2 regions of the Conyzicola sp. genome follow, and region 1 is predicted to be linked to the other one. Evidence: predicted binding sites of a transcription regulator. Region 1 holds the regulator's gene; the other holds the start of a gene.
What was found. The regulator HspR, encoded in region 1, represses chaperone genes until heat shock. The targets are predictions, from matches to a motif close to AAGTTGAGTCNNNNNGACTCAACTT.
Positions count from the first base shown of each region.

Region 2: a site for HspR is predicted at 5,404-5,428, ahead of AC14A7_RS07135 (Hsp20/alpha crystallin family protein). Genes of this name have one in related genera too.

Region 1 covers NZ_JBXMIS010000050.1:853-13,250, reverse strand. Annotated here, with positions in the region: partial or broken gene AC14A7_RS04720 (AMP-binding protein) at 1-233, shown strand, start outside; gene AC14A7_RS04715 (zinc-dependent alcohol dehydrogenase family protein) at 230-1,282, opposite strand; gene AC14A7_RS04710 (hypothetical protein) at 1,391-2,038, shown strand; gene AC14A7_RS04705 (ATP-dependent Clp protease ATP-binding subunit) at 2,131-4,287, opposite strand; gene AC14A7_RS04700 (class I SAM-dependent methyltransferase) at 4,408-5,520, opposite strand; gene AC14A7_RS04695 (glycosyltransferase) at 5,513-6,952, opposite strand; gene AC14A7_RS04690 (heat shock protein transcriptional repressor HspR) at 6,945-7,376, opposite strand; gene AC14A7_RS04685 (DnaJ C-terminal domain-containing protein) at 7,379-8,350, opposite strand; gene AC14A7_RS04680 (nucleotide exchange factor GrpE) at 8,361-9,002, opposite strand; gene dnaK (molecular chaperone DnaK) at 9,005-10,861, opposite strand; gene AC14A7_RS04670 (MFS transporter) at 11,068-12,398, shown strand, end outside.
Region 2 covers NZ_JBXMIS010000080.1:1,839-15,237, reverse strand. Annotated here, with positions in the region: gene AC14A7_RS07160 (extracellular solute-binding protein) at 1-1,105, opposite strand, end outside; gene AC14A7_RS07155 (ROK family transcriptional regulator) at 1,177-2,349, opposite strand; gene AC14A7_RS07150 (FMN-binding protein) at 2,513-2,944, shown strand; gene AC14A7_RS07145 (FAD:protein FMN transferase) at 2,934-3,809, shown strand; gene AC14A7_RS07140 (FAD-dependent oxidoreductase) at 3,806-5,332, shown strand; gene AC14A7_RS07135 (Hsp20/alpha crystallin family protein) at 5,445-5,873, shown strand; gene AC14A7_RS07130 (NADP-dependent isocitrate dehydrogenase) at 6,154-7,371, opposite strand; gene AC14A7_RS07125 (GNAT family N-acetyltransferase) at 7,480-7,932, shown strand; gene AC14A7_RS07120 (MGMT family protein) at 7,934-8,239, shown strand; gene AC14A7_RS07115 (endonuclease domain-containing protein) at 8,639-9,325, shown strand; gene AC14A7_RS07110 (cupin domain-containing protein) at 9,472-9,825, shown strand; gene AC14A7_RS07105 (alpha-amylase) at 9,894-11,300, shown strand; gene AC14A7_RS07100 (hypothetical protein) at 11,555-12,193, shown strand; gene AC14A7_RS07095 (DNA polymerase Y family protein) at 12,190-13,399, shown strand, end outside.

The DNA.
Region 1 (12,398 bases):
AGGTCGCCGTGCTCGGCATGCCGAGCGACCACAGCGGGGAGGATGTCGTTGCCGCGATCGTGCTCGAGCCCGGCGCCTCGCTCGACGAGAAGGCGATCACGGCCTTCGCCCGCGAGACGCTCGCGGCCTACAAGGTGCCACGCCGATTCGTCGTGGTGGAGGCGCTGCCCAAGTCGATCATCGGCAAGGTGCTGCGCCGCAAGCTGCGCGACGAGCTGCTGGCTGGGGGCTAGGGCCGCAGCAGCACCTTGATGGCGCGGCGCTCGTCCATCGCGGCGTAGGCCTCGGCGACCTCCGCGAGCGGCAGCTCGAGGTCGAACACCCGGCCGGGATTGATGCGGCCGTCGAGCACCTCTGGCAGCAGCTCGTCGATGTAGTTGCGCACGGGGGCGACCCCGCCGTTGACCCCGATGTTCGTGCCGAACATCACGCCGATCGGCAGCTCTGGGCCGCCGTTCGGCACACCCACGTAGCCGACCATCCCGCCGGGTCGCGCGGAGCGCAGCGCCTGGTCCATTGACTCCTTCGTGCCGACGCACTCGAGCACGCAGTCGGCGCCGATGCCGTCGAAGAGCGCCTTGACGGCCTTCGCGCCCTCAGCTCCGCGGGCCTCGACGATGTCGGTGGCGCCAAACTCCCGCGCGAGGGCCGAGCGCTCCGGGTTGCGCGACATGGCAACGATCCTGGATGCACCCAGCCGTCTGGCTGCGAGCACCGCACACAGGCCGACCGCTCCATCCCCTACGACGACGACCGTCGAGCCGACGGTCACCCCGGCGGACACGGCCGCATGGTGCCCCGTGCCCATCACGTCGGCGAGGGTCAGCAGGCTCGGCACGAGCGCGGGGTCTGGCTGCGATGGAGTCGCGACCAACGACCCGTCGGCGTGTGGCACCCGCACGCGCTCACCCTGGGCGCCGTCGGCGAACCCGCCGTGTCTGTCGTCGGAGCCCCACCATCCACCGTCCAGGCACGAGGTGCTGACCCCGTTCTGGCAGTTCACGCAGGTCATGTCGCAGTCGTAGAAGGGGGCGATGACGAAGTCGCCGACCTTGACCTTCGACACGGCGGCACCGACCGACTCGACGATGCCGACGAACTCGTGCCCGATGCGCCGCGGCTTCGGGGTGTCGGTGACGCCGCGGTACGGCCACAGGTCGGAGCCGCAGACGCACGCCGCGACGACGCGCACGATCGCGTCGATGCCGGAGTCGGTGAGGTGCGGATCGGCAACCTCCTCGAGTCGAACGTCGTGGTCGCCGTGGATGATCGTCGCAAGCATGGTTCGAGCCTACGCGCGCCGCGACGCCGAGGCCTCGTGCGTCGGGCGTCGCGGTCGGTTCTCGCGGGCAGAAGCGACCGCACGGCCCGACTCATCGAGAATGAGAGCATGAGCGACACCCCACCGAACTCCGACACCGCCTTCCTCGACGGGGCCGCGGAGGCGGCCGGCATCATCCTCGACCGCATGCTCGGTGCGATGACCTCGGAGCGCGGCGTGCACGTCGAGTCCCTCTTCACGGCGCTGGGAGCCCATGCCGGTCACGCCTGCCAGCTGGCCGCTCTCGACGCACTCGCGACCGGGCATCCCGACTACGCCGGCCTCAGCTACATCGAGGTGTCCGGCGCCAACGGCGACGAGTACCTGTTCGGCGACGCCATCAACCGACCGCTCGCCGAGCACCGCTACTCGTTCTGGGAGCTTGTCGGCACGAAGGTGCGCGAGCTCAGCGGAGAGGTTCCCGATGCGAACGAGTACTTCGCGCACAGCGCCGCCACCGTCGGCGGCGACCAGTTCGGCCTGCCGAGGTACGCAGAGGGCTCCGCCGCCGACGACACCCCGCGCGGCTACCTCCCGTCGTTCGACGTGCTGCTGCCAAGCATCAGGGCCAGCGCGCCAGACCCGCAGCAGTGGCCCGTCGCCTACGGCATTGCCGTGCGCAGCGCGCTCGACCTCACTCGAGGTCAGTTCGACTACGCCGTGCTCACCCGCATAGTCATGGACAGCGCAATCGCGATGTCGAAGCTGCGCGCCTAGCCGCAGCACGCTCGCCGCCCCAGAAACAGTTTCGCCGCCCCAACTGCAACTCCGTCCCCGAGCCCGCAGCTGGAGCTACGGGGAGGGGTGAGCTAGGCGGCGGCGTCGTCGAAGCGCTTGACCGTGAGGTCGTCGCCGACGAGGTCGACCATCACCGTGTCGCCATCGCGGATGTCTCCGGCCAGGAGCGCTCGCGCCAGTCGGTCGTCGATCTCGCGCTGCATGAGCCGTCGAAGCGGCCGCGCCCCGTAGTTGAGGTCGAAGCCGCGATCGGCGAGCCAGGCGCGCGCACTCGGCGTGACAGCCAGCTGCAGCCGCCGCTCGACGAGCCGCTTCTCGAGCCGGTCGATGTAGAGCGACACGATCTGGCCGAGGTCGTCCTGCGTCAGTGGGGCGAACACCACGATGTCGTCGAGGCGGTTGACGAACTCCGGCTTGAACGCCTGGCGAACGAGTGCATTCACCGAGTCGGTCTTCTCCGTCCAGCTGAGGGCCGGGTCGGTGAGGAACTGGCTGCCGAGATTGGAGGTCAGGATGAGGATGACGTTGCGGAAGTCGACGGTGCGGCCCTGTCCATCCGTGAGTCGTCCGTCGTCGAGCACCTGCAGCAGGATGTCGAAGACCTCTGGGTGCGCCTTCTCGATCTCGTCGAGCAGGATCACGCTGTACGGCCGACGCCGAACGGCCTCGGTCAGCTGTCCGCCCTGCTCGTAGCCGACGTAGCCGGGAGGGGCTCCGACGAGCCGCGACACGGCGAACTTCTCGCCGTACTCGCTCATGTCGATGCGCACGAGCGCCTTCTCGTCGTCGAAGAGGTACTCCGCGAGCGCCTTCGCGAGCTCCGTCTTGCCGACACCGGTCGGGCCGAGGAACAGGAAGGAGCCGGTGGGCTTGGCGGGGTCGGAGATGCCGGCGCGCGAGCGGCGCACCGCCTCGGAGACGGCCTTGACCGCATCCTTCTGCCCGATGAGTCGCTTGCCGAGCTCCGTCTCGAGGCTGAGCAGTCGCTCGGTCTCGCCCTGCTTGAGCTTCGCCACGGGAATGCCCGTCCATGCGGCCACGACGGCCGCGATGTCCTCGTCGGTCACCTGGTCGTTGACCATGCGCGGTCCGAGCTGCTCGACCTGCTCCGCCTCGGCAATCGCCTTCTCGATCGAGGGGATGACCTCGTAGTTGAGCTTCGACGCGTGCTGCCAGTCCTGGTCGCGCATCGCGCGGTCGCGGTCGATCTCAGCCTGGTTGAGCTGGCTCTTGAGGTCGCCGACGCTGTGAAGGCTCGACTTCTCTGCCTGCCAGCGACGCTCGAGCGTGTCGAGCTCCTGCTGGCGGGTGTTCATGTCGATGCGCAGCTTCTCGAGCCGGTCTTTCGAGGCCGAGTCCTTTTCCTTCTTGAGCGCGAGCTCTTCGATGCGCAGTCGGTCGACGCTGCGCTTGAGCTCGTCGATCTCTACGGGAGAAGAGTCGATCTCCATCTTGAGCCGGGAGGCCGCCTCGTCGATGAGGTCGATCGCCTTGTCTGGAAGCTGCCGGGCGGAGATGTACCGGTTGCTGAGGGATGCCGCGGCAACGAGGGCGCTGTCGGCGATCGTCACCTTGTGGTGGGCCTCGTATCGCCCCTTGAGCCCGCGCAGGATGGCAACCGTGTCCTCGACCGACGGCTCGCCGACGAAGACCTGCTGGAAGCGGCGCTCGAGTGCGGCATCCTTCTCGATGTACTGGCGGTACTCGTCGAGCGTCGTCGCGCCGATGAGGCGCAGCTCGCCGCGGGCGAGCATGGGCTTGAGCATGTTGGATGCCGCAACAGAGCCCTCGCCGCCACCCGCACCCATGAGGGTGTGCAGTTCGTCGACGAAGGTGATGATCTCGCCCTCTGCCTCGTTGATCTCGGCGAGAACCGCATTGAGGCGCTCCTCGAACTCGCCGCGGTACTTGGCGCCGGCCACCAGCGCCGCGAGGTCGAGGGAGACGAGTCGCTTGTTCTTCAGAGAGTCGGCAACGTCGCCCGCGACGATGCGCTGGGCGAGACCCTCGACGACAGCGGTCTTGCCGACGCCGGGCTCGCCGATGAGCACGGGGTTGTTCTTGGTGCGGCGGGTGAGCACCTGGCTGACGCGACGGATCTCGGCGTCTCGACCGATCACCGGATCGAGCTTGCCGCTGCGCGCAATGGCGGTGAGATCGACGCCGTACTTCTCGAGCGCAGTCTTCTGCTCTTCGTCGGTGCCGGGGGCACCCTGCATGTTGGCCACGGAGCGCTAGCCCTTTCGCTGACTGTGATCTGGCAGAGTTGAGTTTGATCGACTCAAGTTTACGCGGTCGATGGATGCGTCGCCACGCCCTATCGCTCCTAGCGAACCATTAAGGAACATTCAGCTGCCACCCTTTCGCGACACCGTCACCATGAACTTCTCTGTGTGCGTGACGAGATCGGTCGGACCGACCATCCTCGCGAGAGCCTGCCGGTAGCCAAGATGCGAGTTGAAGACCGTCCAGAGCTCGCCACCGGGCTTCAGAACACGGGCAGCATCGGAGAACAGGCGGTGGGCTGGCCCGGTGTGAACGACCGCGCCGATGTGGAACGGTGGGTTCAGCAACACGACATCTGCCGAGGCGTCGGGCTGGCTCACGAGGCCGTCGTCGCGAACGACGCTGATGCGGTCGGCCAGGTGGTTGAGCTCAGCGGTGAGGGAGGCTGAGGCGACGGCCGCGGCCGACTGGTCGGTCGCGATGACGCGCAGGCCCGGTCGAAGACGCGCGATGGATGCCGCAAGCACGCCAGAGCCGCAGCCCAAGTCGATCGCGACACCGGTCGTCGGCCCCACCGTGCGAAGCGCACCGAGCAAAACCCGGGTGCCGATATCGATCGAGGATCCGGCGAAGACCGCACCATGCGCCCCGACCCACAGGTCGATGTCACGGTGGAACTCTGTAACGGGAAACCGCGGCTCTGCGACGGCGCGAGGACCGCGAAGGGTGAAGGCCCGTGACTTCTGCTGCGCGAGCGACACATCGAGCGATTCGAAGAAGCGCAGCATGACCGGGTTCATCGTCGGCGTCAGGTGCTTGATACGCCCACCCGCGATGACGGTGACCGCCGGGTCGGCGAAGCGCGCGATCGCGTCGAGCACCTCCTCAAGCTCGTCGAGACCGCGGGGAAGCTGCAGCAGCACGAGGGTCGCACCCGCGAGCAGCGACGACCCCAGCGGATGGTTCTCGAATCCACCCGCTCCGGCGGCGTTGGCTGCCAGAGCGAGCTCGCCGACGAGGTCGTCCTGGTGCACGCGAACAGCCCGTGCCCCGAGCGAGACTGCACCGAGAGTGAGGGCACCGTAGTTGTCGCCGACCACCGCGACAGAGCCAGGTGCGGCATCCGCGATCAATGGCGCTGCCAGCTCGAGGATGAGCCGGTCGCTCGCGTCGAAGGCGAAGAGGTTGTCTGCCTCGATGTCGGGCCAGCGCCGCAGCGCGTCGAAGTCAATCATCGGCGAGCACCGCCAGAAACAGGTCGCGGGTGCGCCCCATCGACATCTCCTTGCCATGGGCCACAGCCCAGTCGTATGCGCCGCGCGAGAGCTCGGCGAGACGATCGGCGTCGCCGATGACCGAACCGACAGCAGCACCGAGCGCCTCGTAGTCGCCCGCGGGCACGAGCAGGCCGTTGACGCCCTCGACGATCGTCTCAGCCGGGCCGTAGCTGATGTCGTAGGAGACGATCGGGCAGCCGCGCGAGAAGGCCTCGAGCACCACGAGGCTGTGCCCCTCGTAGTTGCTCGACACCACCAGCAGCCCGGCCGTGAGCAGCACCTCCGACGCGTTCGCCCGGTAGCCCATGAGCGTGACGCTGTCGCCGACACCGAGCTCGGCGATGAGCGACTCGAGCGCGCCGCGCTGCACACCCTCGCCGTAGATCTGCAGCCGTGCGCTCGGTCGAGCCGCGAGCACGGTCGGCCAGGCCCGGATGGCGTGCGCTATGCGCTTCTGCTCTGCGAGCCGGGCGACCATGACGGCGAGGTCTGGATCCCGGTCGGCAGTCGGCGGGAACTGCGCGAGCGGCTCAGCGGGGTGGGGGATCACGACGGCGCGACGATGGGCGCCGAACCGGCGCTCTGCATCCTGTCGCTGCTGGTCGGTGAGCCAGATGATCGCGTCATAGCCGTCGATGGTGTCGAACCAGCCCGTCCAGGTCTCGTCCATCGGCGAGTCCCAGTGGTGCGGGGCGGCCGTATGGGCGTTGTGCACGGTGTGCACGAGCGCGTAGTCGCGGGGGCCGATCAGCATCTCCCCAACCTGCCGCGCCTCGACCACGACGACCGCTGGGCCGTCGACCTGCGCGACGAGATGGTTCATCCACGCCTGGTACAGCTGCGCGAACCCGTGCAGCTGTCCGATGACCTTCCCGTCGTCGAAGACGTCGATGAGGATCACACTGCGCCACCAGTCGGCCCTCCCGGAGATATAGGGAAGGCGGAACAGCGGCTGCCCATTGCGGTCGAGGAAGTCGGTGTGGGTGATGACGCCGTCGGCGCCGGTGGCGATGGTGCGCCATGGACGGCCGTCGGCATCCAGGTCGGTCGTCTCGGTGACAGACGCCGTCGAAATCGCGGGGGACTCGACGGGCGCGACCACCGAGCGGATGATCGACGGCTCGTTGCGTAGGTCTTGGTAGAGGCTGCGAATGACCGTGGCCTCTGTCGCCAGCCCGAGCTCGACGAACTCGCGGGTGTAGCACTCGTAGTCGGGGGAGAAGTCGAACGCCAGCAGCACGGGCTGCACACCGCCGACCTCGGCAAACTGCAGCGCTCTGCGCATCGTGGCGACGGTGTACCCGCCGTCGAGGCCTGGGCGCAGTCGGCTGCTCGCGATGAAGTAGGAGGCTGGGGGGAACGCCAGCTCGGTCACATCCTGGTCACTCACTCGGCGGCACCTGCCGCCGCAGTGGGTTCCACAGCACGACCTGGTTCGAGCGCTCGCCGCGCGAACCGGAGCGCAGCGGAACGATGTCGCCGTGCGATCCGGCGGCGAAGACGCGGCGGCCCGAGCGGGCGAGCATCTCGTTGGCGAGGGCGTGCTCCAGCTGGCTCACCCGCCGCGTCGACTCGGTCAGCGCGTTCTCCAGGGCGATGATGCGCTGGATGCCGATGAGATTCAGCCCCTCAGCGCTCAGTGCCGCAATCTCCCGCAGCTGCGCCACGTCGCGCATCGAGTATCGCCGTGACTTGCCTGCCGTGCGCGTTGGACTCACCAGGCCGAGCCTGTCGTACTGGCGCAGTGTCTGCGGGTGCATGCCCGCGAGCTCTGCCGCGACCGCGATCGCGAAGACCGGGGAGTTCTCGTCCATCGCTACGACCGCGCCCTCGCGAGCAGCTCGGTGCGGGGGTTCTCCTCTGGCATGGCCTTGGCGAACGCCTGAAGCGCCGTGGCGGCCTCGCCGGGCAGGTGGCTCGGCACCGCGACCTGCACGGTTGCGAGCAGGTCGCCGACGCCCTTGGCCGAGGTGACGCCGCGACCCTTGACCCGCAGCACGCGACCGCTCGGGGTGCCGGGAGCGACGCGCAGCTTCACGGGGTCACCCCCGAGGGTCGGAACCTCGATCGTCGCACCGAGCACGGCCTCGACGAAGGTGACAGGAACGTCGACGCGAAGGTTGAGGCCATCGCGCTCGAAGACCGGGTGCTTTCTCACCTCGACGGTGAGCACGAGGTCGCCGGGCTGCCCGCCATCCTGGCTCGGCTCTCCCTTGCCCTTGAGCTTGATCTTCTGCCCGTCGGCGACCCCGGCCGGAATCTTGGCCGTGATCGTTCTGCCGTTGGCCTGCTCGAGCTTGACGGTGTCGCCCTGAATCGCGGTGATGAAGTCGAGGGCAACGGTCGTGGTGAGGTCGCGCCCCTTGGTCGGCCCGCCGAACCCGCCGAAGCCGCCCGTCGGGGTGCCGAACATGCCACCGAAGAGGTCTTCGAACTGCGCGTTGCGACCGCGCTGCCTCGCGTTGCCGGCACCACCGCCGAACATGCCGCCGAAGACATCCTCGAAGCCGCCCGGCTGACCGGGGCGACCGCCGGCGCTGAAGCGCGCGCCGCTGCCCATCGCCCGCATCTGGTCGTACTCTCGTCGCTGCTCCGGGTCGGAGAGCACGGAGTTCGCCTCGCTGATCTCCTTGAACTTCGCCTCTGCCGCAGCGTCACCGGGATTGGAGTCGGGGTGGAACTGCCGCGCGAGCTTGCGGTACGTCTTCTTCAGGTCCGCGTCGGAGACGTCTTTCGAGACACCGAGAATCTTGTAGAAGTCCTTGTCGAACCAGTCCTGGCTAGCCATCGGCGTGGTTTCAGGACTCTGGCGTCGAGACGGCGACCTTGGCGGCGCGGATCAGCCGCTCCCCGAGCGCGTAGCCGGGGTCGATCACGTCGGCGACCGTCTCCACCGTCACGCCGGCTGTCGGCAGCTGAACGACCGCCTCATGCTGGTGTGGGTCGAAGGGCTCGCCGACGACGCCGACCGTGCGAAGGCCGTAGCGCTCGAGGCTCGAGCGCAGCTTGGTCGCCACGATCTCGAGCGGGCTTCCCTCGAGATCGCCGTGCTTCTCTGCTCTCGACAGGTCGTCGAGTGCAGGAAGGAGCGACCGGATGACGTCGGCGATCACCGCATCGCGGTTGGCCGCGCGGTCGCGCTCCACCCGGTTGCGGAAGTTGACGAGCTCGGCCTGGGCGCGCAGCATGTCTGATCGCATCTCTGCGACGAGATCCGTCGCAGCGACGTCGAGCAGCGCCGCGTCCTCCGGGCTCAGCGGCTCGGCCTCGGCCAGTCCGTCGAGCACCTCGTCGATGACAGCATCTGCATCTGGCTCCGGTGTCGGCTCGTCCTCCGCCGCGACGTTGATGTCGTGCACGATCGGATCCACCGCCTCGGGGGTGTTGTCGTCTTCCGGCTCCGGGTCCTGCCCCTTGCCACTCCTCGGGTGGGTGGCCATGGCTACTTGGTGCCGGTCTCTGGCTCGTCCTCGACGACCTCGGCATCGACGATGTCCTCGTCGCTGCCAGCCGTCGGGGCCTCGTCTCCGGTGCCAGCCGACGCGGTGGCGCTCTGGGCGTAGAGTGCCTCGCCGATCTGCTGCTGGCTCTCCGCGAGCTTGTCGGCAGCAACCTTGACCGCTGCCTCGTCATCGCCCGCGAGCGCGGTCTTCAGTGCGTCGACGTCGGCCTGCACGTTCGTCTTCACGTCATCCGGAAGCTTGTCGGCGTTATCGGCGATGAGCTTCTCTGTCGAGTACGCGAGCTGCTCTGCCGTGTTGCGGATCTCGGCCGCCTCGCGGCGCGCCTTGTCTTCTGCGGCGTGCTCCTCGCCCTCGCGGACCATACGCTCGATGTCCTCCTTGGAGAGCGACGAGCCGCCGGTGATCGTGATGGACTGCTCCTTGCCGGTTCCCTTGTCTTTCGCGGAGACCTGCACGATGCCGTTGGCGTCGATGTCGAAGGTCACCTCGACCTGGGGAATTCCGCGCGGGGCCGGTGCGATGCCCTGCAGCTCGAAGGTTCCGAGGTTCTTGTTGTCGCGGGTGAAGTCGCGCTCGCCCTGGAAGACCTGGATGGCCACCGACGGCTGGTTGTCGTCCGCGGTCGTGAAGGTCTCACTGCGCTTCGTCGGAATAGCCGTGTTGCGGTCGATGAGGCGCGTCATGATGCCGCCCTTGGTCTCGATGCCGAGGCTCAGCGGGGTGACGTCGATGAGCAGAACGTCTTTGCGCTCTCCCTTGAGAACGCCGGCCTGCAGGGCGGCGCCAACGGCGACCACCTCGTCGGGGTTGACGCCATTGTTGGGCTCCTTGCCGCCGGTGAGCGTCTTGACGAGCTCGACGACTGCTGGCATGCGGGTCGATCCACCGACGAGCACGACGTGTGCGACATCGGCGATCGATACCCCGGCCTCGCGCACGACATCCTGGAACGGCTTCTTGGTGCGCTCGAGCAGGTCTTTCGTGAGCTCCTCGAACTTGGCGCGGGTCAGGCTCTCGTCGAGGTTGGCCGGGCCGTTCTCGGTGAGCGAGAGGTATGGCAGCTGGATGTTGGTGCTGGCCGACGAGGACAGCTCCTTCTTCGCCTGCTCAGCCGCCTCCTTGAGGCGCTGCTTGGCGATCTTGTCCTTCGAGACGTCGACGCCGGTGGTCTCCTTGAAGCGGGTGATCAGGTAGTCGACGATGCGCTGATCCCAGTCGTCGCCGCCGAGGCGGTTGTCACCAGCGGTCGAGCGCACCTGGATGGTGGAGAAGTCGTCGTCCTTGCCGACCTCGAGGAGGCTGACGTCGAAGGTTCCGCCACCGAGGTCGAAGACGAGGATGAGCTCGTCGGCCTTACCGCGGTCGAGGCCGTAGGCGAGGGCTGCGGCGGTCGGCTCGTTGATGATGCGCAGCACGTTAAGACCGGCGATCTCACCGGCGTCCTTGGTGGCCTGGCGCTCTGCGTCGTTGAAGTAGGCGGGAACGGTGACGACGGCGTCGGTGACCGGCTCGCCGAGGTACTGCTCTGCATCGCGCTTGAGCTTGGCGAGGATGCGGGCCGAGATCTCCTGCGGCGTGTACTTCTTGCCGTCGACATCTGTCGTCCACGTCGTTCCCATGTGGCGCTTGACGCTCGAGATGGTGCGGTCGACGTTGGTGACTGCCTGGCGCTTCGCGGTCTCGCCGACGAGAACGTCGCCATCCTTCGTGAAGGCAACGACCGACGGGGTCGTGCGGAACCCCTCGGCGTTCGCGATGACGGAGGGCTCGCCGCCCTCGAGTACTGCGACGACGGAGTTGGTGGTGCCGAGGTCGATGCCTACTGCTCTTGCCATGGAAGGGGTCTGCTTTCTATCTGCGATGCACTACGGCGGTGTTGCTGGAGATGCGGCGGGTTGAGTTGCGCCTTATCAAGTTTGAAACCTCGCGCGCATCGTGTCAAGTTCTGAGCCTGAAAGTTGAGTGGTAATGGCTCAACCCTGATGCCGCACCCCGAAAAGGTGGATACCCGCCGTTCACTCCCCCCGACTAGCCTGTGACCATGACGGACAATGGCGCCCCGAAGCAGCCCGCGAAGAAGATCCCCACCGCAGCGAACTCCCTCGCGGTTGGCGTCGTCGCCCTCGACCTCCAAGCCGACACGGTCGTTCCCCGCAAGCAGGTGGTGTCGTGGGCACTGTGGGACTGGGCGACACAGCCGTTCAACTCCGTCATCCTCACCTTCGTCTTCACCGCGCTCTACCTCACCACCGACGCGTTCCTTCCCGCCGACGTTGCTGCGCTCGGCGAGGATGCCGACGCCTACCAGCGCGGCATCGCCGGCCTGTCGAGCACGTACGGCTACGTTCTCGGTGCGGCGGGAATCCTCGTCGCCCTTCTCGCTCCGGTGATCGGGCAACAGACCGACGCCTCCGGTCATCGCAAGCGCTGGCTCGTCATCGGCACCACCCTCATGGTCGTGTGCACCGCCGGGCTCTTCTTCGTGCAGGCCTCCCCCGTCTTCTTCCTCCTTGGCGTGTGGCTCATCGCGATCGGCAGCGTCGCCAGCGAGATCGCCGGCGTCAACTACAACGCCATGCTCGCCCAGGTATCCACTCGCAAGACGGTCGGCCGCATCTCCGGACTCGGATGGGGCCTCGGCTACCTCGGCGGAATCGTCGCCCTGATCATCGTGGTCGTCGTGACCCAGCTCGACTGGTTCGGCATGGACACCTCCAACGGCATGGCCTTCCGAGTCATCGCCATCGGCTGCGCGGTGTGGACCGTGGTCTTCGCCATCCCGATCGTGCTCAACGTGCCAGAGAACACACCGGCCCCCGGGCGCGAGCGGGTCAACTTCTTCGCCGCCTACGTCGTGCTCGTCAAGGACATCGCACGGCTGTTCCGCGAGTCGCGCCAGACCTTCTGGTTCCTCATCTCCGCGGCGATCTACCGCGACGGCCTCGCCGGCGTCTTCGCCTTCGGCGCGATCATCGCTGCCGGCACCTTCCGGTTCACGAGCAACGAGGTGCTCATCTTCGGCATCGCCGCCAACCTCGTTGCCGGCATCTCCACAATCGTCGCCGGCCGCTTCGACGACTTCTTCGGTCCGCGTGCGGTCATCATGTTCTCGCTCATCGGTCTCGTCGTCGCGGGCACCGCGACCTTCGCGCTGCACGACGCCGGCAAGATCGTGTTCTGGATCGCGGGCCTGCTGCTCTGCGTCTTCGTCGGCCCGGCTCAGGCCGCCAGCCGCTCGCTGCTCACGCGCGTCACCCCTCTCGGTCGCGAAGGCGAGATCTTCGGCCTGTACGCGACGACCGGCCGCGTGGCCAGCTTCCTCTCCCCGATCGCGTGGGCGACCTTCATCGCCATCGGCGGCTACCAGTACTG
Region 2 (13,399 bases), on a different contig from region 1:
CGTCACCGAGCGCGCTCGAGTAGTCGAGGTTTGCCGGGCCGAGACCGTTCTCTCCGAGCATGGTCTGGTACTCCTTCGAGAAGATGATCTTCATCAGCTCCTTCGACGCAGCCTGGTTCTTGCTCGCTGCAGAGATGGCGATGTTCGAGCCACCGGCGAATACAGGAGCGGCACCGCCGTCGACACCTGGCAGAACGAAGACGCCGAAGGTCTCGTCGTTCCAGGTTGCGATGGTCTTGGTGTCGTCGGCGGGGTCGGGTGCGAGGTCGCCGATCGACCAGTGCGCCCATCCGGGAGCGATGATCGTGGCGGCCTCAGGCGCGCCCGTCGTTGCGTTGTTGTTGATGTTGACCCACGGCGTGCTGTCTGCCTCGGTGACCGGGGCGAGCGAGGCATCCGCGAAGACCGACTGCAGCTGCTCGAGACCCGTGATGGTCTTCGGGTCGCTCAGCGACGACGACCACGTGGTGCCGTCGACAGTCGCGAGCTCTCCGCCGTTGGCGAAGATCCACGAGATGCCGTTGCGCCAGTCCTCTCCGCCGATGTAGAAGCCCGACTGGCCGGCAGTCTTCAGGGTTGCGACACTCTCGTTGAACTCATCGAGCGTGGTCGGAACCGAGAGGCCAGCGGCCGACCAGATGTCCTTGCGGTAGAAGATGTAGCGGGATCCGAAGTAGTACGGCTCGGCGTAGACCTTGCCGTCGTAGCTGCCGACCTCGACGAACGACGGCAGGAGCTTGTCGCCACCGAGCTCCTCGTGGATGTCGGAGAGGTCGGAGAATGCACCGACGCTGGTGAAGGTCGGGGCCCAGGTGTTGCCGATCTCGACCACGTCCGGGGTATTGTCGGCATCGGGTAGTGCGGTGGTCAGCTTCGAAAGAGCGTCAGACCAGTCCTGCTGCTCAATGGAAAGGGTGCCCCCGGTGGCGTCTGCGTACTCTGTCTTAAGGTAGTCGCGCAGTGCTTCCGGGGTGTCACCTCCCATGACCCAGAGAGTGATGTCCTTTCCACCCTCGTCATCAGCGACCGGGGCGTTCGTGGAGCACCCGGCGAGAACGACGAGCGCTGCGGTCGCGATGGCGACTGCTCCGTACTTTCTCTTCATTGTGTAGTCCTTGTTACTAGGGGTACGGGGTGCCCGGCTGGCCACTCCGCTGTGGTGCGAGGGATGAGGTCTCAAGAGACCCCGAGTTGGCCGGAGAGCACCATGACGGCTGCGCCGCGCATGACGATGTCCTCTCCGAGGGTTGTCATCCGCAGAGTCAGATCGCCATGGAACTCGGCCATCGTCCTCGCGCGGAGTGTCTCGATGGTCGCCTCGGCGAGAGGGCCATCAAGTAGTTCGGTCGGTCCGCTCAGCACTACCTCTGCGAGGTTGAGGGCACCGACCACGGGAGCGAGCGCGATGCCAAGTCGCTGGCCGGCCTCCCGAAGAATCTGCAGCTTCTCGTCATCCGAACCGGATGCCGCGAGCGCGGCCTCCAGTCGCGGCACAGCCAGCCACGTCTCGAGGCAGCCGTGCTTTCCGCACGCACAGGCGGCTCCGCCGTCTGTGCCGACCACCACGTGCCCGATCTCGCCAGCCGCGAACCGGCTGCCGAAGAGCGGGGTGCCGTCGAGCAGGAGACCGGCACCGACACCGTGGCCGACCTTGATCAGCATCATGTCGCTGTCGGCATCGCCGAAGCTGTGCTCGGCGAGGGCGGCGGCATTGGCGTCGTTGATGACGATGACGGGAAGCCCGAAGCGGTCGGCCAGCACCTGCTGCAGCGGCTCGCCGCTCCAGCCGAGGTTGGGGGCGCTCAGCACGATGCCGGCGAGGTCGACGACACCGGGCGAGCCGACGCCGATGCCGAGCACGGGAAGGGTCGCTGCGTCGACGAGCGACTTCACCAGGTCGACGACCTTCGCCGTCGCCTCTCTCCCCATGCTGCCGGCGAGGGGCAGCTCTGCACGCGCGATGACCTGGCCGTCGAGGTCGAGCAGTGCGCCGCGAAAGACGGAGTAGCCGCTGAGATCCACGCCGACGATCTGGAAGGCCTCGCGGTTCAGGTCGAGGAGCGTTGCCGGCTTGCCTGGGCGTGCATCCTCTCGCTGCCCTGTCTCGATGACAAGGCCCTCGGTCATGAGCTCGGCGATGAGGTCGGAGACCGTCACGCGGGTAAGACCGGTCTCGCGCGCGATGTCGGCCCGGCTCTGCGTGCCGGCGCGGTAGAGGGTCTGCAGCACGAGCGAGCGGTTGTGGCCGCGTGCGTGCTCTGGCAGGACCTTGGTGCTCGGGCGAAGGGCGCGACCGGTGGCGAAGGGGCGGCCTGCCGCTCCCGTGCTTCGCTGCATCTCGGTCGTCATGTTTGTTAGTAAAGCTTACGAACTAACCACGCGCAAGCTTTTCCACCAAGTTCGTTAGGAGGCTTTACATACTCGTAATAATCGAATTCCCAGCGAGCCCATCGAGGATTCCGCCATGCTTGCCAGTAGCCACGACTCCGCTCACAGAACGAAGGCAGAACACATGACCTCCCTGCAGACGAAATCCGCACTCGCCGCACTCGCCATGCTCTCGCTGACCACCGTCGCCGGGTGTGCGACCACCGCTCCGGCGACCGGCGCCGACGACGCCAGCGACTCCCCCGCCACCACCTCTGGCGAGTATGCCGACGGCACCTACACCGAGAGCGGTGACTACCAGGCCCCGAGCGGCACAGAGACGGTCGAGGTCACCCTCACCCTCGCCGACAATGTCATCACCGAGGTGACGGTCGTCGGCGACGCCACCGACCCACAGGCCAAGCTGCACCAGGGCGAGTTCTCCGACGGCATCGCCGCCGTCGTCGTCGGCAAGAACATCGACGAGATCTCGGTCGACAAGGTCGGCGGGTCATCACTCACGAGCGGCGGCTTCACCGCGGCCGTCGAGGCGATCAAGGCCGACGCTGCAGAATAGCCAGCGCCCGCACGCCCTGCACTTCGAGGCGATCGGCACGACCTGGCAGCTCGACACCGACCTGCCGGTCTCGCCAGCCGTGCAGCAGCAGATCGCCACGCGGGTCGAGCAGTTCGACCTCGCCTGGTCGCGGTTTCGTGACGACTCGCTCGTCTCGCGCATCGCCACGACGGCGGGCAGCTGGACCCTTCCGCCCGAGGCGGCCGCACTGCTCGACGTCTACCGCCGCCTGTACGAGGCGACCGACGGGGCCATGAGCCCGCTCGTCGGGCGCTCGCTCGAGACACTCGGCTACGACCGCACCTACTCGCTGCGGCAGAGCGGGCCAGCGGTCGCGACGCCAGCCTGGGAAGACGCGATCGCGTGGGATGGATCGGTGCTCACCACGCTGCGCCCTGTCACGCTCGACATCGGGGCAGCGGGCAAGGGATACCTCGTCGACCTTGTGACGGAACTGCTGCTCGCCGCCGGCCACCGCGACGTCATCGTGGATGGCAGCGGCGACATCCGTCACGCTGGTCCCTTGCCGATTCGCGTCGCCCTCGAGCACCCGCTGGATGCGAAGCGGGCGATCGGCATCGCGAACGTTCGCAGCGGGGCAATCTGCTCCTCCGCAACCAACCGGCGCTCCTGGGGTGCCGGGCTGCACCACGTGATCGACGCCACAACGGGGATGCCGACCACCCGCGTCATCGCCACCTGGGCCATCGCCGCGACCGGGCTCGAGGCCGACGGGCTCTCGACCGCGCTGTTCTTCGCCGACCCCTCGCGGCTGGCAGAGCAGTTCGACTTTCAGTACGTGCGCATGCTGGCAACGGGAGCGATAGAGTTCTCGCCAAACCTCGACGGGGAGTTGTTCACATGAAGCAATGGCTCGATCGCATCACCGGCGTCGTCACCATGTACCGCCTCATTCTCGTCAGCCTCATCGTCATCGCGGCGATCGCGCTGGTGCTGTCGCTGCTCGGGCAGCTGTCGGTGCAGCCACTGCCGCTCCTCGCCTCCGCCGTCGTGGCCATCGCCGTCACCACCGGGTCGAACTGGCTCATCGCCCGGCTGCTGCGCATTGCGCCGCACGCCGACTCGTCGCTCATCACCGCCTTGCTCGTCTTCGTCGTTCTCGCGCCGAGCGCGGATGCCGCGGGTCTCGCCAGCATCGCCATCGCGAGCGTCATCGCGAGCGCCTCGAAGTACGTGCTCGCCGTGCGCGGCCGCCACATCTTCAACCCCGCCGCCGTCGGCATCTTCGTCGTCACGCTGCTCGCCTTCGGCGGCGTTCCCGGCTTCAGCTATGCGAGCTGGTGGCTCGGCACCCCCTATCTGCTGCTGCCCGTCGCCATCGCCGCGTTCGCGATCCTCTACCGAACCCAGCGGCTCACCCTCGGGCTCGTCTTCCTCGTCGTCGCAGCACTCTCTGTCGTGGTGCGCTACATGCTCGTCGGATCGTCGCCGCTCGATGCGCTCTCCTACCTCCTGCTCTCCTCCCCCGCGGTGTTCTTCGCCGGCTTCATGCTCAGCGAGCCGCTGACCCTCCCCCCACGCCGCTGGCAGCAGCTCGCCGAGGCCGTGGTCGTCGCCCTGCTCTTCACCGTGCCGTTCGGCGTCGGGCTCGTCACCAACACCCCGCAGTTCGCACTGCTGGTTGGCAATGTCATCGGCTTCGCCTTCGGGCAGCGCCGCGCCATCCGGCTCGAGTTCCTCGGCAAGACCCAGCTCTCGCCGACGACGTGGGAGCTCGCCTTCCGGCCGTCTCGGCCCGTTCGGTTCATCCCCGGCCAGTACATGGAGCTCACCATTCCGCACCGCAAGGCCGACTTCCGTGGCAGCCGGCGCTACTTCAGCATCTCGTCGGCACCGGCACCGGATGCCCCCATCACCTTCGCCCTCACCACGCCAGAGAAGGCGAGCAGCTTCAAACAGGCACTGCTCGACCTCGAACCGGGTGCCACCATCCAGGGCACCGGGGTTGGAGGCGACTTCGCCCTCCCCCGCGACACCGCAGAGCCGCTGCTGCTCGTTGCCGGCGGCATCGGCATCACGCCGTTCGCGAGCCAGCTGGCCTCCGCGACCGCCGCGGGCGAGCAGCGCGATGTCGTGGTGGTCTACTCCACGAGCACGACGGGCACCCCGCCGTACGCCGACCTGCTCACCCAGTCGGGTGCCCGCGTCGTGCTGTTCAGCCCGACCCCGCCGTCACCGCTGCCGACCGGATGGGTCTACGGCGGCGAGGGGCGCGTCACCCCGGAGCGCATCGCAGCGCTCGTTCCGGATGCCGCGGGCCGCCGCGCCTACATCTCCGGCCCTCCCGCCCTCGTCGCAACCCTGCGCGCCGCCCTGCGCGGGCAGGGCGTCAAGCGGGTGCACGCCGACTACTTCTCCGGGTACTGAGCCGCGAGATCGCGACCTGTTCGCCCTCAGAAAACTCAGCAATTTTTAAGGCGCGATCTGGTTAATCTCTGTACATGAGTCACAGTGACTCAAGTTTGAAGGAGTGATCACAATGGCAGTTCTCTTTGACCCGTTCCGCGAGCTGGACCGCGTTGCAGCGAGCATGCTCGACTCTCGGCAGGGCCCGCGCCTCATGCCCATCGACCTGTTCCGTGACGGGGACACCTACGTGCTCAACGCCGACCTCCCCGGGATCGACCCCGGGACGGTCGATGTCGACGTCGACGGCCAGCTGCTCACCATCCGCGCAGAGCGCACAGCACGCAGTCGTGATGGCGTGACGTGGCTCGCGAGCGAGCGACCCAGCGGCAGCTTCCACCGCCAGTTCACCCTCGGCGAGGGCATCGCGAGCGAGCACATCAGCGCGAGCTACGAGAACGGCGTGCTGAGCGTGACGATCCCGGTCAGCGAGCGCGCCAAGCCGCGCAAGATCGCGGTGTCGACCGGCGCGACGGTGCGGCAGCCGGAGGTAGCGAGCTAGTCCACGGGCATGGACCGGGCTCCGTGGATGCGGACGGAGCCCGATCCACGGTCCTGAACTTCACCGAGGGAAGGGCGATGGAGGGCGTTGCAACCGATTCGGCTGACGGTGCGGGCGCTCATCGCCGGGTCACCTCGGAATGGCACGGCCTCGCAGCCAGATCGAACGCCACCGAGGTCTTGGGTGCCGATTCCATTATCGCACCGCGAACGCAGAAGGGCCCCGACGAAAATGTCGGGGCCCTTCTGCTGTCCAGCTATGACCGCTGGAGACTCACGACTCAGGCGCCGAGGCGCGCCGCGAGGTTCTTGTCGAGGGTGTCGAGGAACTCCTCGGTGGTCTCCCACTTCTGGTCGGGGCCGACGAGAAGCGCGAGGTCCTTGGTCATGTGACCGGCCTCGACAGACTTGATGACGACATCCTCAAGCGTCTCCGCGAAGGTCGCGAGCGCCGGGTTGTTGTCGAGCTTGGCGCGGTGCGACAGGCCGCGGGTCCACGCGTAGATCGAGGCGATCGGGTTCGTCGAGGTCGGCTTGCCGGCCTGGTGCTGGCGGTAGTGCCGCGTGACGGTGCCGTGGGCGGCCTCTGCCTCGACGACAGATCCGTCGGGCACAGACAGCACCGACGTCATGAGGCCGAGCGAGCCGAAGCCCTGGGCGACGGTGTCGGACTGCACGTCGCCGTCGTAGTTCTTGCATGCCCAGACGTAGCCGCCCTCCCACTTCATGGCAGAGGCCACCATGTCGTCGATGAGGCGGTGCTCGTAGGTGAGGCCGGCTGCGTCGAACTTCTCCTTGAACTCCGACTGGAAGATCTCCTCGAAGATGTCCTTGAAGCGGCCGTCGTATGCCTTGAGGATGGTGTTCTTCGTCGAGAGGTACACCGGGTAGTTGCGGCTGAGCCCGTAGTTGAGCGAGGCGCGCGCGAAGTCGATGATCGACTCGTCGAGGTTGTACTGCACCTGGGCGATGCCGTCGCCGGGGGCCGCGAAGACCTCGAACTTCTGCGGCTCAGAGCCGTCGTCGGGCGTGAAGCTGACCTCGAGCTTGCCTGATCCCTTGAACAGGAAGTCGGTGGCACGGTACTGGTCGCCGAAGGCGTGGCGGCCGATGATGATCGGCTTGTTCCAGCCCGGCACAAGGCGCGGGATGTTGGAGATGATGATCGGCTCGCGGAAGATGACCCCGCCGAGGATGTTGCGGATCGTGCCGTTCGGCGACTTCCACATCTTCTTGAGGCCGAACTCCTCAACGCGGGCCTCGTCGGGGGTGATGGTCGCGCACTTGACGCCGACGCCGTGCTTCTGGATGGCGTGGGCGGCATCGATGGTGACCTGGTCGTCGGTCGCGTCGCGGTGCTCGATGCCGAGGTCGTAGTACTCGAGGTTGATGTCGAGGTACGGGTGGATCAGGGTCTCCTTGATCTTCTGCCAGATGATGCGGGTCATCTCGTCGCCGTCGAGTTCGACAACGGTGCCTTCGACCTTGATCTTTTCCATGCGTGTTTCCTCCTGAAGTAAGCCCGAAACAGCTTACCGCGACGCACAAGTATCTCGACGTCGAGATACTTCGAGACAGGATCGCGACGGGAGGGTACCGTGTCTTACATGGGTGACCTCCGGCTCGAAGAACTGTCCGCCGCCACGATCGTCGCGGCCAACACCCTCACGCTGCGCCGAGGGCAGGAGCAGTTCGTGACTCCCCCCTCCTATGCGATCGCCGATGCCTACATCAATCCGGTGACCTCGTGGCCGCGCGTCGTGCTCGACGGTGACACCGTCGTCGGCTTCATCCGCGGCAACTTCGACCCCGACAGCGACCTGCCGGAGTTTCGCAGCTGCATCTGGCGCATCAACGTCGCCGCCGACGCCCAGGGCGCCGGCATCGGCAAGTTCGCCGTGCTGGCACTCGCCGAGGAGGCGCGCTCCCGCGGCTTCGACGAGCTCACCGTCATCTGGGAGCCCGGCGAGGAGGGGCCAGAGGAGTTCTTCCTCAAGGTCGGCTTCGAGATCACCGGGCAGACCCAGTACGGCGAGAACATCGGCACCCTGAAGCTCTAGGGTGCCCGCCTCCCCCGAATTCGTCGAGCGCGTGCTGCAGCTCGTCGACAGCATCCCGCCGGGCCGCGTCATGCCCTACGGCGAGGTGGCCGCCGCGCTCGGATCCCGCGCCTCGCGCGCGGTGGGGCAGGTGATGGCGCACTACGGCTCTGACGTGCCGTGGTGGCGCGTCATCCGCGCGAGCGGGCATCCGCCGCTCGACCACGAGCAGGAGGCGCTGCAGCACTACCGTGCGGAGGGCACCCCGCTCGTGTGGGGCAACTCTGGCTATCGCGTGAACCTCCGCATGGCACGGCACCGCCCCTAGCCGCCCGGCCCGCTGGCCACCCCTCCCGCCCGGCCTTCCGAAATGACGGAGGTGCGGCATCCAGTTCATTTCTCAGCCCTGAAACCAGGCGCCGCGGCGGTTCACTACTCCGTCATTTCGGAAGAGGGAGCGGGGATTCGCACAGATCTCGACGACGACGGGTGGCAGGCGATACCGCGCCTGCAGGCTCTGCGCATGAACTCGATCTACTACGACGTCTGGCGACGAGGCGGCGTTGCTGCCACGCATGAGTTGCTGCGCGACGGGCACACGTCCCACTCGCTGACACGCGCCGTCAGGCGAGGGGAGGTCATCCGAGCGCGGCAAGGGCACTACTGCTGTCCGGAGCTGAGCGCCCGCCAGGTTGCAGCTGTGCGAGTCGGGGGAAGGCTGACGGGCATGGCCGCGGCATCCGAGCACGGCTTCTGGACACCCGCGGGCACAACGCTGACCGTGCAGGTCTCCGCCCATGCGCGAGCGCTGCGCACCCCGGAGAACCCGAGACAGCGGCTAGCGACACGACCCGGCGCCGCCACAGCTCGCTGGGGCTCATCCACCCCCACGGGTACTCGCAGTCTGGTCGACCCAGTGACGTGCCTGATCGAGGTTATTCGCCACCATCCGCCTCTCATCGCGTTCGCCGTTGTCGAGTCGGCCCTCTACGGTCGCGCGGTCTCGACATCGCAGTGGGCCCGGATCCTGGCTGCGCTTCCGAGACGAGAACGACGGGCGCTGGAGCACGCCGCCGGGCTCAGCGAGAGCGGCGGCGAGTCATTGTTGCGATTCCACATGCTCGAGATGGGATTCGCACTTCAGCAGCAAGTGAGCGTTCCGGGAGTCGGTCGGGTGGACTTTCTCGTCGGGGACGGCTTGGTGATCGAGGTCGACGGCGCCCAGTTTCACACCGACCACACTGCCTTTGAAGAGGATCGGCGACGGGATGCGGTGCTCACCGCGGCAGGATTCCGGGTGTTGCGCTTCAGCTATCGCCAGATTGTCGCCCGCTGGCGTGATGTGGAGGCCGCGATTCGCGCGGCAGTGGCGCGTGGTGACCACATCCGCCCGCGGTCGTCCGTTCCGAAATGACGGATATACGAGGGAGCATGGCGGACGTCGTGAGGAGGAGCACTCCCCCTCCGGGGAGTTCTCCGTCGTTTCGGAATGCATCCGTGGGTGTCGCGCTTGGGCTGAGGGGTCTATCCCCCAGACGGGGGTGGTGCTACGGTGCAGCGATGACCCAAGAACACGACCCCGTCTCAACTAACCCCGGCCTCTACTCCGTGCTGTTCGAGAACGAGCGCGTGCGCGTGCTCTCCTACGAGGACACCCCAGGAACCGTCTCGACGCCGCACCGGCATCCCGACAGCGTGATGGTCACGCTGAGCGGGTTCAGCCGGCGGCTCTCGATGGGCGAGCGCAGCTTCGACACCGTGCTGCCCGCCGGTGCCGCAGTGTGGCTGCCGGCCCAGGAGCACTTCGGCGAGAACACCGGCGACACCGACACGCGGGTGGTCTTCGTCGAGCTGAAGGAGCCGGCAGACAACCCTGTCGCCCCCGGCGGACCCCCGCCGCTCGGGCCGCAGTAGCCAGCACCCCTTCCGGTTGCTATGGTGCTGCAAGCGCTTGCAGTGACGCGAGCGCAGCGAGGGGCGACATGCGCAGGGCAGCGACGGCAGCGGTACTCATCGGCATGCTTGCCCTGGCCGGGTGCTCGCAGCCCGCCGCCTCCTATGACGGCGGCGATGCATCGAGGGATGTCGGCATCCAGCTGTTCCAGTGGAACTGGGAGTCGATCGCCCGCGAGTGCACCGACACTCTCGGCCCCGCCGGTATCGCCTGGGTGCTCACGAGCCCACCGCAGGAGCACATCGCCGGCTCGCCGTGGTGGACGGCGTACCAGCCGGTGAGCTACGACATCGAGTCGCGCCTCGGCACGCGCGAGCAGTTCTCCGACATGGTGTCGACGTGCCACGAGGCTGGCGTCAAGATCATCGCGGATGCCGTCATCAACCACATGACCGGCCAGGACAGCGACGGCGAGGGCTGGGCGGGAACGCCCTATGGCCACTACGACTACCCCGACCTCTACACCGAGGACGACTTCCACCACTGCGGGCTCAGCGAGAGCGACGACATCACCGACTACTCGAGCGCCGGCAACGTGCAGAACTGCGAGCTCGTGAACCTCGCCGACCTTGCAACAGAGAAGCCGTCGGTGCAGAAGACCATCGCCGGCTACCTCAACGACCTTCGCTCGCTCGGGGTCGACGGGTTTCGCATCGACGCGGCCAAGCACATGCCAGCCGAGGATGTCGCCGCCATCGTCGAGCTCGTCGACGGCGACCCCTACATCGTCAGCGAGGTGATCCGCACCGACGGCGAGCCAATTCAACCGGAGGACTACCTCGACTCTGGCGACGTCTTCGAGTTCGGGCTCGCATACCAGCTCGTGCCATGGCTGAAGACGGGGCAGCTGTCGAACATCAGCAGTGTCGACTCCTACGGCTTCGCCCCCTCGGAGCAGGCCCGCACCTTCGTCGACAACCACGACACGGAGCGCAACCGCCAGACGCTCAGCTACCGCGACGGCCCGCGCTACCTGCTTGCCCAGTACCTGCTGCTCGCAAGCGACTACGGCAGCCCGGTGCTGTACTCCGGATTCTCGTTCACGATCAACAACAACTCGCTGCCGGTGGAGCCCTCTGGCGCCGTCTCCGACGTCGCATGCGCTGACCAGGCTGCCGCATACGCCGACGGGCTCTGGCTGTGCCAGCACCGCTGGCCCGGCGTGCTCGGCATGGTCGGCTGGCGTGCGGCGGCCGACGGCGCCCCCGTGAGCGACGAGTGGAGCGAGGGCGACGCCTATGCCTTCGGCCGCGGCCCTGCCGCCTTCATCGCGCTCAACGCCGCCGACGAGCCGCTCACGCGCACCTTCGAGACCTCGCTGCCCGCCGGCACGTACGACGACGTCATCGGCGGGGGCTCGGTCGAGGTTGCCGCCGACGGGTCGTTCGAGGCGACGGTTCCGGCGCTCGGAGCGGTCGCCATCCACGTCTCGTAGCCGCACTGTCATCCGCAAGGGTGAGACTGGTCGCGACGTGCGGGCGATGCGGGATGGATGCCGCTGCCGCTGCACTTAAGGCATGGACAGTTTCGACACGTGGCCCCTCATCCTCGCTCCCGTGATCGGCGCGATCGTGGTCTGCGCCGTGGTGATCGTGACCGCCGTGACGCGGTGAGCTGCCATCGAATGGCGACACGCCGTACGGCCTCCTTCCCGCTTGACTCATTCGAACATATGTTCGAACATGGAGCATGCCCGCCGCAGCCGCCTCCGTCTCTGTTGAGAGGATCGACGAGGTGCGCGAGCTGCAGGCGCGCATCAGGGCCATGCAGTCGACGACGCTCGACTCCCGGGCTCTCGATACCTCGCCGACCGTCGCAGGGCTGCTGCCCGGCGGCAGTCTGAAGACCGGGGTCGCTTACGTCATCGAGGGCTCGACCAGCCTCGCGATGGCGCTCATGGCCGGGCCGTCGCAAGCCGGCGCGTGGTGCGGCGTCGTCGGTGTTCCCACCTTCGGCACCGAGGCGGCGAAGGCTGCCGGCATCGACCTCGAGCGGCTCGCCCTCGCCCCATACCCCGGCGACCAGTGGCTGCCCGTCACCGCCGCCCTCGCCGACGTTCTCACCGTCGTGCTCGTTCGCCCGCCGCTGCCCCCGAGCGACGGCAGCGTCGCCCGGCTCATGGCACGGCTGCGCGAACGCGGCACGACCCTCATCGTGCTCGGCCAGTGGCCTGATACAAGCTGGCCGGGCGCTGAAGCGCGCCTGCGAATAAGGCGTAGCCAGTGGGGTGGCCTTGGCGACGGCCATGGCCACCTCACGTCAAGAGAGCTCGTAGTGGAGGTGGCTGCGCGCACCGGCAGCCCGCGAGAGCGGATGGTGCAGCTGTGATCCGCACGATGCTCGCCTGGTGCCCCGACTGGCCCGTCATCGCCGCCTCGATCGAGGGCGGCTTCTCTGCCGACGGCCCCATCGCTGTCGTCGAGAAGGGGCTCGTCTTCGCCTGCTCCGCCGCCGCCCGCACCGACGGGGTGCGGCGCGGCATGCGCATGCGCGAGGCACAGGCCCGCTGCCCCGACATCGAGCTCGTGCCATACGACCGGTCGGCCGACAACCGCCTGTTCGAGCCCGTCATCGCCGGCGTCGAGGCGTCGATGGCCGGGGTGCAGCTCGTGCGGCCCGGCATGCTCGCGATCCGTGCGCGCGGCCCGGCCCGCTACTACGGCGGAGAGCTGCCGGCGGCGCGGCTGCTCGTCAGCCGCCTTGCCGAGCTCGGCGCACCCGGCGCGAAGGTCGGCATCGCCGACGGGCCCTTCGCCGCAGAGCACGCCGCCCGGCGCGCATCGAACGTCATGATCATCGCCGAGGGCGCCTCCCCCACCTTCCTCGGCTCGCTGCCGATCGAGGCGCTCGGCGACGCCGCGCTCAGCCCGTTGCTGCGGCGGCTCGGCATCCGCGATCTCGCCACCTTCGCCGCCCTCCCGGCGACGAGCGTGCGCGAGCGCTTCGGCGCAGCCGGCGCCATGGCGCACACGCTCGCCGCCGGCCTCGACCCGCGCGGAGTCGTTGCACGCACCCCGCCGCGCGAGCTCGTGGCGAGCGTCGACTTCGAGCCGCCGCTCGACCGCATCGACCAGGTGGCCTTCGGCATCAAGGCGGCGGCCGACGCACTCATCGCCGAGCTCATGGCCTCCCGCCTCGCCTGCACAGAGCTGCGGGTCATCGTCACGACAGAGGGCGAGTCGAGCGAGCGCACCTGGCTGCACCCGCGCTGGTTCACCGGAGCGGATGCGGTCGACCGCGTGCGCTGGCAGCTGCAGGGGGCTGGCAGCGCCGCCGGCAGTGGCCTGCAGTCACCCGTGACCCGGGTGCGGCTCGAGCCGGCCGTCGTCGACGAGCTCGGCAACCACGAGTCGGGCCTGTGGGGCAACGGCCCAGACGAGGGCGTGCACCACGGGCTCTCCCGCGTGCAGGGCATGCTCGGCCACGAGGGCGTCGTGACCGCCGTGCTCGGCGGCGGGCGGCTGCTCGCCGACCGGCAGGTGCTCGTGCCGTGGGGCGACCGGCCCGATCCGCGCCTTGCGCAGGCGGCTGCAA